Regions from separate parts of the Xenorhabdus entomophaga genome, predicted to be linked through region 4. Evidence: predicted binding sites of a transcription regulator. Region 4 holds the regulator's gene; each other region holds the start of a gene.
What was found. Region 4 encodes CRP, which controls carbon source genes, mostly activating them, when cyclic AMP is high. Its sites were predicted from a motif close to ATGTGANNNNNNTCACAT; they were not measured.
Positions count from the first base shown of each region.

Region 1 (3,218 bases), on a different contig from region 4:
ACCTGAATATTTAGACGAATGGGTAAATCGGATAAAACAGGATGGAGAGCGGGTAAAAGCCAGGTTGCCAGACTATCCGCGTTAACCGCGAGGGAAAGCAACAGTGGTATCTCATTGCCATTTTCGTCACCGAGCCATTGTGCTTCCAGTAATTCTACCTGATGTAATAGCGCGAGCAGCTTTTGTCCTTGCTCTGTAGGTCGGGGTGGAACGGTGCGCACCAATAATGGCTGACCAAACAGATTTTCTAATTGTTTGATTCTCTGGGATACCGCGGATTGGGTGATACAAAGTTTTTGTGCCGCCCGCTCGAAACCACGTTCTCGGATCACTGCATCCAATGCTTGCAGTGACCTGTAATCAGGACGTTTCATTGAAAATAAAGTTCTCCGTTTTTACTCTTATTCTTGCGATCCAAACACCATTGCGATCTAAACAGCATTATGTGGCCTAGGTAGCACTATGCCATATTTTTTCATGGCGCGAGGTAATATTGTTTATACTAGCCGTCAGATTTTTCCTTGTAACTGTTTATAGGCTGTGATTGATATGACTCAGGATGAACTGAAAAAAGCAGTAGGTTGGGCGGCATTGGAATATGTTAAACCAGGCACAATCGTTGGTGTTGGTACGGGTTCAACGGCAGCGCATTTTATTGATGCGCTAGGAACTATCAAAGACAAAATTGAAGGTGCGGTGTCTAGCTCAGAAGCATCAACGGCAAAGCTGAAAAGTCTCGGTATTCCCGTATTTGACTGCAATGATGTTGACAGTTTGGATATTTATGTTGATGGCGCTGATGAAATTAACGATCAGATGCAAATGATCAAAGGGGGTGGTGCGGCATTAACCCGGGAAAAAATCATCGCTGCTGTTGCAAAGAAATTTATCTGTATCATTGATTCCTCTAAGCAAGTGGATGTACTGGGCCAATTTCCACTGCCGGTTGAAGTTATCCCAATGGCACGCGCTTATGTTACCCGTGAACTGGAGAAGTTAGGAGGAACCCCGGTTTATCGTGAAAATGTGGTAACTGATAATGGTAATGACATTCTGGATGTTCACAACCTTTCCATTGTTGAGCCAGCTGAATTGGAAGACAAAATCAATGGCATCGCCGGTGTGGTAACTGTTGGTCTTTTTGCCAACAGAGGTGCCAACGTAGTGCTGGTGGGTGCTGCGGACGGTGTCAGGACGATTAAAGAATAATCGTTTATTGGGGACAGAATATTCGTCCCCAAAATATTTTTATATTTATTAAAAAAAGAAAATTTGGTGATATCTATCACATTACCGACTAAAAAAAACTCAAAATCCTGCCTTTGACTTATAACGAATTATTTTACTTCGTGTAACAACTTATTTACTGTTTCTTATCCTGTTATATAAGCAATCGATTGTATTGCTGTTGTCGTTTTTTTTGTTATTTTGGTGATATCTATAGGCGTTATGAAGTTAGTACAACTAGGGCGGGCAAATGGTTAAGGTATCTTTAGAAAAGGATAAGATTAAATTTCTGCTACTGGAAGGCGTTCATCAAAGCACAGTAGACAAACTGAAAGCGGCTGGGTACAGCAATATTGAATATCATAAAGGGGCATTGGAACCAGAAGAACTGAAAGAGGCAATTCGTGATGCCCGGTTTGTGGGGATCCGTTCTCGTACCCAGTTGACTGAAGAAGTTTTTTCCGCAGCGGAAAAGTTGGTGGCTGTAGGATGTTTCTGTATTGGTACCAACCAAGTCGATTTGAAAGCCGCAGCAAAACGCGGTATTCCTGTATTTAATGCACCATTCTCCAATACCCGATCAGTCGCTGAAATGGTGTTGGGTGAGTTGCTGTTGTTATTGCGCCGTATTCCTGAGGCGAATGCAAAAGCACATAAAGGCGTATGGGATAAGCAGGCAAGGGGTTGTTATGAGGCTCGCGGAAAAAAACTAGGCATTATTGGTTACGGCCATATCGGTACACAGCTTGGTATTTTGGCTGAAAATATTGGTCTGAATGTTTATTTCTATGATATTGAAAATAAATTGCCATTAGGTAATGCACAGCAAGTTCATCATCTATCTGAACTATTGAATATGAGTGATGTTGTGAGCCTGCACGTACCTGAAACAGCCTCAACCAAAAATATGATTGGTGCAACAGAGCTGGAACTGATGAAACCAGGTTCAATTTTGATAAATGCTTCACGCGGCACCGTGATAGACATTCCCGCATTAAGTGACGCGTTGGAAATCGGGCATATTTCTGGTGCGGCGATTGATGTATTCCCAGAAGAGCCGGCAACAAACAGCGATCCTTTCATCTCATTATTAACAAAGTTTGATAACGTATTACTGACACCGCATATTGGTGGATCGACTCAGGAAGCCCAAGAAAATATTGGTGCTGAAGTCGGAGGTAAGCTAGTGAAATACTCTGACAACGGTTCTACGCTGTCTGCGGTTAATTTCCCTGAAGTTTCACTGCCTGTTCATGCCAAAGATACTAACCGTTTGCTGCATATCCATGAAAACCGCCCCGGTATCTTAACCAGCATCAACCAAGTGTTCACTGCTCAAGAAATCAATATTGAAGCACAATATCTGCGAACTGAAGGCGATATTGGTTATGTGGTTATTGATATTACGGTGCAGAGCACTGCTGAAGCTGAATTGGTATTGCAACAATTGAAAGCTTTGCCTGGCACAATCCGTTCCCGGTTGCTTTACTAATTCACCAAGAGTGAAAGAAGGGCTGTTGAATATTCAACAGCCCTTATTAACCAGTTAAAGATTCACGCTCATTTCCATACTTTTTCTGGTGTAATAATTTCCGGCAAAGGAATATCCCAACTTGCACTGGGTAATGTTTCCACTAGCTGGAAATTGTGTGCTAATCCTATCGGATAAAAGTGCTGTTGTTGCCATTTTGCGAGAGTCCTATCGTAGAATCCGCCTCCCATACCCAAACGTTGCCCTGTACAATCAAAAGCAACGAGTGGAATGAACATGACATCAAGTTCAGAAACAGGCAAAACCTGCCGGATATCCAGCGAAGGTTCTTCTATATTGAATTGATTCCGAATCAGGGGCGTATCGGCACAGTATCGCAGGAAAAGTAAGTGGTTCCGGCTGAAAGGATGCAATACTGGTAAATAGACTTGCTTGTTTTGTTGCCAGAGTTGTTGAATTAATGGGCGTGTATCCAATTCCCCATCGAAAGAGAGATACA
Region 1 is NZ_JBBMXH010000002.1:23,845-27,062, reverse strand. It holds gene AAC854_RS00560 (LysR family transcriptional regulator ArgP) at 1-374, opposite strand, end outside; gene rpiA (ribose-5-phosphate isomerase RpiA) at 550-1,209, shown strand; gene serA (phosphoglycerate dehydrogenase) at 1,478-2,719, shown strand; gene AAC854_RS00545 (5-formyltetrahydrofolate cyclo-ligase) at 2,788-3,218, opposite strand, start outside.
Region 1: a site for CRP is predicted at 1,274-1,291, ahead of serA (phosphoglycerate dehydrogenase). Genes of this name have one in related genera too.

Region 2 (3,218 bases), on a different contig from region 4:
CCGCTGATCTGGCACCAAGTAACCTGACCATGTGGTCTGGTTCTAAGCCACTGAACGAAGTTCAGGACGGTAACTACATTCACTACGGTGTACGTGAATTCGGTATGTCTGCCATCATGAACGGTATCGCACTGCATGGCGGTTTTGTGCCTTATGGCGCAACATTCCTGATGTTTGTTGAATATGCCCGTAATGCAGTCCGCATGGCGGCATTGATGAAAATTCGCAGCATCTTCGTTTATACCCACGATTCCATCGGACTGGGTGAAGATGGCCCAACCCATCAGCCAGTTGAACAAATCGCCAGCCTGCGCGTAACGCCAAACATGAGCACATGGCGTCCATGTGATCAGGTTGAATCTGCGGTTGCATGGAAATATGCGATTGAGCGCAAAGATGGCCCAACTTCGCTGATCTTCTCCCGCCAGAATCTGGCACAGCAGGCGCGTACTGCTGAGCAACTGGCGAATATTGAGAAAGGTGCTTACATCCTGAAAGATTGCGCAGGTCAGCCTGAATTGATCCTGATTGCAACAGGCTCTGAAGTCGAACTGGCTGTGAAAGCGGCTGAACAACTGAGTGCAGAAGGCCGTCAGGTTCGCGTTGTTTCCATGCCATCCACTGATGCTTTTGATAAGCAGGATGCGGCATACCGTGAAGCAGTACTACCTGCGGCGGTTTCTGCCCGTGTTGCCATCGAAGCGGGTATTGCTGATTACTGGTTCAAATACGTTGGTATCAACGGCGATATCGTCGGTATGAAAACCTTCGGTGAATCTGCTCCTGCTGATGCTCTGTTCAAAGAGTTTGGTTTCACTGTTGAAAACGTGGTTTCCAAAGCGACCGCTCTGCTGAAATAATCGGCAAATTATTCTCTTAAGCGCATTCGAATCAATTTAGGAGCGAATGCGCTCTTTTTTTATTCAATTTTTCCTCTACAGTGTGATGAATGGCGCTTGCCATTATGCTTTTTTTCTCGTAATCTGCTTTTATAATAGCTGAACCGTTTCAGTTCGGTGCGTAAAATCCATAAATTCAGTGCGTAAATCAGAGTGAAAAAATGTCTTGTCTGTCACAATCTGGTTAATTTTGTGATGAATTATCCGTACAAGCAGCAGTTGCTCAGTTATCCTAAGCGGTTGCATGACTACAGAGACATTCAGGGAGTAACATGACTATCAGGGTAGCGATTAACGGTTTTGGGAGAATAGGGCGAAGTGTCTTGCGTGCTATTTACGAATCCGGGCGTCGGGCTGAAATTTCAGTGATCGCTATTAATGAATTGGCAGATGCGGAAGGCATTGCTCATTTATTGAAATACGATTCCAGTCATGGGCGTTTTGCATGGGATATACGCCTGAATAATGATTTATTGCAAGTAGGAGATGACAGTATTCGGCTGTTTCATCAGCAGGATATTTCAGCTTTACCGTGGAAAGAACTGGGCATTGATATCGTGCTTGACTGTACGGGTAAGTATGGTGAGCGGGCAGATGGAGAAGCTCATATTGCCAGTGGCGCCAGAAAAGTTCTGTTTTCTCACCCGGGAGGAAATGACTTGGATGCAACCGTGGTATATGGTGTCAATCACCATTCATTGGTTGCGGAAGATTGTATTGTTTCCAATGCATCCTGTACAACAAACTGCATCATTCCCATCATCAAAGTGTTAGATGATGCGTTCAATATTGAATCTGGCACGGTGACAACCATCCATGCGTCGATGAATGATCAGCCAGTGATTGATGCGTATCACCGTGATTTACGTCGAACCCGGGCGGCCAGCCAATCCATCATTCCTGTTGATACAAAATTGGCGGCGGGCATCACTCGTATTTTCCCCAAATTCAGTGATCGGTTTGAGGCGATTTCGGTACGAGTGCCCACGATTAACGTGACAGCCATTGACTTAAGCGTGACAGTCCGTGCCGCAGTGAAAGTTGGCGATGTGAACCGGCTCCTGCAAAAATCAGCTCTCAGAGAGTTTCATGGTATAGTGGATTACACTGATTTGCCGTTAGTTTCAACGGATTTTAACCACGATCCCCACAGTGCCATTGTTGATGGAACACAAACGAGGGTCAGCGGTAATCACCTGATCAAAACCCTCGTATGGTGTGATAATGAATGGGGCTTTGCTAATCGCATGATTGACACGGCGCTGGCAATGGCCGCAACCGGTTTCAAATAATCATTTGTTATGCCACAAACGGTACATAGCAGAAGATTGAGTAATTTTATAAAGAATCAATGAGAGGATTCACCATGTCTGTAATTAAGATGACTGATTTAGATCTGGCGGGTAAACGCGTATTGATCCGTGCTGATCTGAATGTGCCTGTAAAAGATGGCAAAGTGACTTCTGATGCACGTATCCGTGCGTCTTTGCCGACGATTGAGGCTGCGTTAAATCAGGGAGCCAAAGTCATGGTTACTTCTCACCTGGGACGCCCGACTGAAGGAGAATACAACGAAGAGTTCTCTCTGAAACCTGTCGTTGATTACCTGAAAGAAGTACTTTCTTCTCCTGTTCGTCTGGAAAAAGAGTATCTGGATGGTGTTGAAGTGTCGGAAGGCGAATTAGTTGTTCTGGAAAACGTTCGCTTCAACAAAGGTGAGAAAAAAGACGACGAAACATTATCGAAGCACTATGCAGCACTGTGTGATGTGTATGTCATGGACGCTTTTGGTACAGCTCATCGTGCTCAGGCATCAACTCATGGCGTGGCTAAATTTGCCCCAATCGCCTGTGCTGGCCCGCTGCTGTCTCGTGAACTGGAAGCGTTGGGTAAAGCGCTGCATAACCCGGCTCGCCCAATGGTGGCGATTGTGGGTGGTTCTAAAGTCTCAACCAAACTGACTGTGCTGGATTCACTGTCCAAAATTGCTGATCAACTGATCGTGGGTGGCGGTATTGCCAATACTTTTGTTGCCGCAGAAGGGCATAATGTTGGTCGTTCACTGTACGAAGATGATTTGATCCCAGAAGCGAAAAAACTGCTGGAAAGCTGTGATATTCCGGTTCCTACTGATGTTCGTGTTGCGACTGAATTTTCTGAAACCGCGGAAGCGACGCTGAAATCAACCAGTGAAATTAAAGACGAAGAACAAATCCTTGATTTGGGCGATGCGTCTGCTGAACGTCTGGCCGAAATCCTGAAAGATGCCAAAACCATTCTGTGGAATGGCCCTGTGGGTGTTTTTGAATTCCCTAACTT
Region 2 is NZ_JBBMXH010000043.1:18,473-21,690, forward strand. It holds gene tkt (transketolase) at 1-860, shown strand, start outside; gene epd (erythrose-4-phosphate dehydrogenase) at 1,172-2,191, shown strand; gene pgk (phosphoglycerate kinase) at 2,266-3,218, shown strand, end outside.
Region 2: a site for CRP is predicted at 941-958, ahead of epd (erythrose-4-phosphate dehydrogenase). Genes of this name have one in related genera too.

Region 3 (3,218 bases), on a different contig from region 4:
TCAATTTGATACGCGTTTTCCTGCGCCTTACTATTTCTTCCTGCGTCTTATAATGCGAGGAAGAATCCGGCAATTGTTGCACTCATTAAGTTAGAGAGTGAACCAGCCAGTACAGCTTTCAGGCCGAAACGAGCGATGTCACCGCGACGGCTTGGTGCCATACCACCTAAGCCACCCAGAAGAATCGCAACAGAGGACAAGTTAGCGAATCCACACAAAGCAAAAGAGATAATCGCTTTAGTATGTTCTGAAAGCACTTGCAGACCCGCAGCCCTAACCATATCGTCCGCTTCCAGATATTTACCAAAGTTCATGAACGCCACGAATTCATTGACGACTATTTTCTGGCCGATGAAAGAGCCAGCAATGGTTGCTTCATGCCATGGAACACCGATCAGATAGGCGATTGGTGCAAAAAACCAGCCTAAAACCAGTTCCATAGAGAATTGAGGATAATCGAACCAGCCACCAATTCCGCCTAAAATACCATTCAGCAAAGCAATCAATGCGGTGAATGCCAGCAGCATTGCGCCGACGTTCAGGGCTAATTGCATACCTGATGCGGCACCCGATGCAGCTGCATCGATGATATTTGCAGGACGATCTTCCGCCGCAATCAACGACATCGCATCAGCAGTATCGTGAGTTTTTTCTGTTTCCGGCACCATCAGCTTCGCAAACAGTAAACCACCTGGTGCGGCCATAAATGAAGCCGCAATCAGATATTCCAATGGAACGCCCATAGACGCATAGCCAGCCAGTACTGAACCCGAGACAGAAGCCAAGCCACCACACATCACGGCGAACAATTCAGATTGGGTCATCGTCGCAATATAAGGACGCACAACCAAAGGCGCTTCAGTGTGTCCTACGAAAATATTCGCAGTTGCAGACAGAGATTCAGTCCGCGATGTTCCCAATATTTTCTGCAATCCACCACCCAAAATTTTGATGATGAGCTGCATAATACCCATGTAATACAGAACCGCGATGAGTGAGGAGAAGAACACGATGACAGGCAGAACACGCAGGGCAAAAACAAAGCCACCGCCACCGAACAGTTCGAACATTTTGTCGGAAACCAATCCGCCAAAAATAAAATCTGTTCCTTTTTGACCGTATCCAATCACGTTGGAAACGCCTCTCGACATTCCCCCTAGAACGTCTTTACCGGCGGGTACATAAAGTACAAATGCCCCAACAGCAACCTGAATCAGAAAGGCGCCCAGGACAGTACGGATTTTAATGGCTCGATAGTTACTGGAGAAGAGTACTGCGATAAAAATCAGCACGGCCATCCCGATCAGGCTCATAAGGAGTTGCATTGGAAGAATCCCTGTTCACTGTATGAATAATAAAAAAATATGTCAGTTATTCTATAAGTTCCCACTGACATTGTGTGTGCGCCGATTATACCTAGTACTAAAAAGGAACAAGCAACTAACATCACAAATTAATACAGCAAAAAGTAATATAAAAACACAAAATGAGACATTCATCACATAAAACCACTTAATTTCGGTGGGATTAGATAATATTATGGAGAAAAGGCTAAAAAAAAGAATAAATAAGCAGGGAATATAAGTTAAGCATTATTAATGTTTATTTAAAACTTATTGTACTCTTCTGCGATTGAAGAATTTTTATCATTTTGTTGCTTAAAGTTAACCCAATGTAAATAATGCTACGCTATTCTGATAAATCTGGCTGGCAATTTCATCTGGGGATTCTTGGCGTAATTCACACAATATTGAAAAAACCTGTGCGACTCTTTCTGGACGATTTGGCTGTCCCTGAAATCCCGATAATGGCATGTCAGGCGCATCTGTTTCCAATACCAGAGATGACAGAGGCAATTGCGAAATGGTATTACGTGTCTTTTGTGCCCTTTCGTAAGTAATCGTTCCTCCAACACCAATATAAAACCCCAAACGTATAAAAGCCTGAGCCTGAGACAAACTCCCTGCAAAACCATGAATCACGCCTGTGCGTGGCAAATTCTGCTTCCGCAAGATTGCTGCTAATTGGTCGTGGCTTTTTCTGGAATGAAGTATCACAGGCAAATCATATTGCCTGGCTAACTTTATTTGCTCTTCCAACACATTTTTTTGTTTTTCAAACTGTGGCTCCGGCATATAAAGATCCAGACCAATCTCACCTACCGCCACACATTTGGCACTTTTCTTCTGTAGCTGCCGCTCCAACTCGTCCAGATGCACGTTTTGGTGTTCACGAATATAGAGTGGATGTAAGCCAAAAGCAGCATAGATTGAGGGATAATTCTCTGCCAACGTGGCAATCCTCCGGAAATTCATTTGGCTCACCGAAGGTACGATAATTTTTCCCACGCCCATTTGTTTGGCTTGTTCCAGACTTGTTGTTTCATTACCCGCAAAAGGAGGAAAATCAAAATGACAATGTGTATCAATAAACATCTACTTATCCAGACTATCCACAATGAGCGACTCTGTTGCCTGTGCATTATCAATCACATCAGGTACAGGGTTCTCTGCTATCGAATGGTTGGCATGATTCAGAAAATGGTTTCGCCGGAAACAATTACGATTGATGCCATCGGCGTTTAAGCCACTGCGGCACACGCCATAACTCCTACGTTCTGTGTGACCAAACTTTCCACCCACAAATGTATGCCCGATCGTTGCCAAAAAATACCGCCCACAACGCCTTCCTAAATGATAATCCTGATTTAATGCGCTGATTCGGCTTCCCAATGCCATGGCAGACAGGGGGGCAGGTGGGTAAATTTCAAAAATTTGTACATCATCCGGTGGATTCTGGATAAATTTCTGTGTCCGGTGGTAACTCTGAGCATGGAGATTGAGCATTTTCACCATTTTTTGCAAACTACTGGTTTCCAACCAACGCTCCATACGCTTGAGCCATTGAGGCGTATAATACAGTTGTGAAGGCACTGTCCGGATAACAACAATCGTATCTGCACCACGGCGATAGGCTTCTTGCACAGGTATCGCATCGCTAATACCGCCATCTTGATAAATAACATCACCAAGTGTCACACCATTACGATAAAAACCGGGAATAGCACTGGAGGCTTTTACAATGTTCATCCAGTTTTTATCATCAGGATGCAAATAATCTGCTGCAAAATCATCAGCGCGACAGGCACACATATAGAATTCGCGTCCGGCATCGAATTGACGCATTGCCACAGAAATATTAAGGGGTAACTGCTCAGA
Region 3 is NZ_JBBMXH010000026.1:12,268-15,485, forward strand. It holds gene AAC854_RS07570 (NupC/NupG family nucleoside CNT transporter) at 48-1,313, opposite strand; gene AAC854_RS07575 (TatD family hydrolase) at 1,665-2,435, opposite strand; gene AAC854_RS07580 (patatin-like phospholipase family protein) at 2,436-3,218, opposite strand, start outside.
Region 3: a site for CRP is predicted at 1,487-1,504, ahead of AAC854_RS07570 (NupC/NupG family nucleoside CNT transporter). Genes of this name have one in related genera too.

Region 4 (3,218 bases):
GCCGTACCCTATAACCAGGTACCGGGCACTTTCACACCGTGGGAACCCCTGCCATCAAATACAGATATTCTGTTTTATGAAGGTCTGCATGGCGGTGTTGTCACGCCACAACACAATGTCGCCAGCCATGTTGACCTGCTGATTGGTGTTGTGCCTATCGTTAACCTTGAATGGATACAGAAACTCATCCGTGACACCAGCGAACGCGGGCATTCCAGAGAAGCCGTTATGGATTCCGTTGTCCGCTCAATGGATGACTATATCCGCTATATCACCCCCCAGTTTTCACGCACCCACATAAATTTCCAGCGCGTTCCTACGGTTGATACATCTAACCCCTTCTCCGCCAAGGCTATTCCGTCACTGGACGAAAGTTTTATCGTGATTCGATTCCGTGACCTAACCCAAATTGATTTTCCATATTTACTGGCGATGCTTCAGGGTTCATTTATTTCCAGTATAAATACCATTGTTGTTCCGGGTGGAAAAATGGGACTGGCGATGGAGTTAATTATGGCGCCGATCGTTAAGCAATTACTGGAAGGCCAAAAAATTTCATGACCTAAACTGCATTTTATTTTAAATAAAGCAGACAACAAAAAATAATGTTGTCTGTTTTATTTAAATAAATAAGTCGTTCTTGCAATAATAAAGTGGCTGATAAAAATCAGTTTTAGCCAGAACAGTGAAGCTGCATAAAGCTCATCACTACGGAAACGCTGTTCAGAATTAATAAATATACTGTCAATAAAATAACCTCTCTAAACAGATTTCTGGTAATCTGGCAACCGGTTTAATATGCTGAAGCGATACAGGGGAAGACAGAAACGTTTTCCTGTGTTACAAACAAGGTTACAAGCGAGATTGGCAAGTTATATGGGGTGAGATCAATATGCCATCACTTTGGCATTCTTATAATCCATATAAAATTCCTGCTTGTCAGTTTTTCAGCAAGTTAATATGTTAAGCTATTGACTTTATAAAGCTAGCCTGAAGAGAAACCATCTGTTTCTCACATCATAAAGGCAGAAATAACAACAGAGGATAAAGCGAATGGTTCTCGGCAAGCCACAAACAGACCCTACTCTTGAATGGTTTTTGTCACACTGCCATATTCACAAATATCCATCCAAGAGCACGCTTATTCATCAAGGTGAGAAAGCAGAAACGCTTTACTACATTGTTAAAGGTTCGGTTGCTGTTCTAATAAAAGATGAAGAAGGTAAAGAAATGATCCTCTCTTATTTAAATCAGGGGGATTTCATTGGTGAACTTGGATTATTTGAAGAGGGGCAAGAACGTACTGCATGGGTGCGAGCCAAAAGCGCCTGTGAAGTGGCTGAAATTTCCTACAAGAAATTTCGCCAGTTAATTCAGGTTAATCCTGACATTCTGATGCGTTTATCTGCTCAGATGGCAAGTCGTCTACAAACAACTTCCGAAAAAGTAGGCAACCTGGCCTTTTTGGACGTTACAGGCCGTATCGCCCAGACGCTGCTCAATCTGGCTAAACAACCTGATGCCATGACTCACCCTGATGGTATGCAAATCAAAATTACCCGTCAGGAAATTGGGCAAATTGTGGGTTGCTCCCGTGAAACAGTCGGTCGCATTCTTAAAATGCTGGAAGATCAAAGCCTGATCTCTGCACATGGTAAAACTATTGTTGTTTACGGAACACGTTAGTTCCCGATAAACCTGAAATTCAGCCAGTGCAATTTATTACATCCGCACTGGCTTTTTTTGTTGCTTCTCCCGGCCGTTATTTTATTGATTCAACCATTTATTGATTTAACCATCGCGATATCGCCATATCCAACCGCGCCATGCCTTCTGTTATCTCATCCTCAGCGATAATTAATGATGGCGTAAAGCGTAAGATACTGTCTCCCGCACTCAATAGCATCAATCCGTGTTCCGCCACTTGCTGCAATATCTCTCCGGCCTTGCCTTGATACTCCACTTTCAATACAGCGCCAATAAGCAACCCTTTTCCACGGAATTCATGAAAGATGCCGTATTTTTGGTTCATCTTTTCCAGTGCATGAATGATCATATCGTGGCGTTTTTCCACTCCCGCCAATACTTCTGGTGTGTTGATGATATCCAAAGCGGCACAACCGATAGAACAAGCCAACGGATTGCCTCCATAAGTTGTTCCATGCGCGCCTGTTTCCATCGCTGTCGCAATCGTATCTGTCGTTAGCATCGCACTAATCGGAAAGCCTCCTCCCAATGCTTTTGCCGTCGTCAGAATATCCGGTTGAACACCATAATGCTGATAAGCATACAACTTGCCTGTACGCCCCATTCCACTCTGGACTTCATCAAAAATCAGTAGCGCCTGATGCTTATCACATAACTTCCGCACCCCATAAAGAAACTCTGCCGTTGCAGGCATAACACCACCTTCTCCCTGAATCGGCTCCAGAACAACGGCACAGGTGTCATCATCGATTACCGCTCTGACAGCATCCAGATCATTAAAAGGAACGTGTACAATATCCGCTGGTTTAGGCCCGAACCCTTCGGCATATTTCGGCTGTCCTCCCACCGAAACAGTGAAAAATGTGCGTCCATGAAACGCATGATGAAAAGCAATAATTTTGGTTTTATGGGGATGATGGCGGGTAATCGCGTAACGACGGGCCAGTTTAAATGCCGCTTCGTTAGCTTCCGCTCCGGAGTTAGCGAAAAATACTCTCTGTGCAAACGTTGCATCAATCAACTTTTTCGCTAAAGTTAAGGCGGGTTCATTGGTGAAAATATTGCTGACATGCCACAATTTTTCACCTTGCTGTTTCAGAGCCGCTACCAAGGCCGGATGGCAGTGCCCCAGAGCCAAAACAGCGATACCACCGGCAAAATCGATATATTCTTTGCCCTGCTGATCCCAGACCCTGCTACCTTGCCCTTTGACAGGAATAAAATCCGCTGGCGCATAAATTGGCAACATAACCTGATCATAAGTATTCCGGCTATTTGCTGTGTTTTCTAGCATTTCCCTCACCTTATTTTTCTATTTGCCACACCGAAGTGAAATAATAGTCACTAAATATGAATAAAAAATCAAATAGAGGCAAATAAAAAAACGAGTGAGGGATTACCGATAATATCCGGCTAATACTTAAGAAAATTATTCAACAACTCATGTCCCTGCTCACTAAGAATACTTTCCGGGTGAAATTGCACCCCTTCCAATGGCAAAGTACGATGAC
Region 4 is NZ_JBBMXH010000109.1:6,287-9,504, reverse strand. It holds gene AAC854_RS18470 (phosphoribulokinase) at 1-561, shown strand, start outside; gene crp (cAMP-activated global transcriptional regulator CRP) at 1,054-1,686, shown strand; gene AAC854_RS18460 (aspartate aminotransferase family protein) at 1,784-3,001, opposite strand; gene AAC854_RS18455 (aminodeoxychorismate synthase component II) at 3,121-3,218, opposite strand, start outside.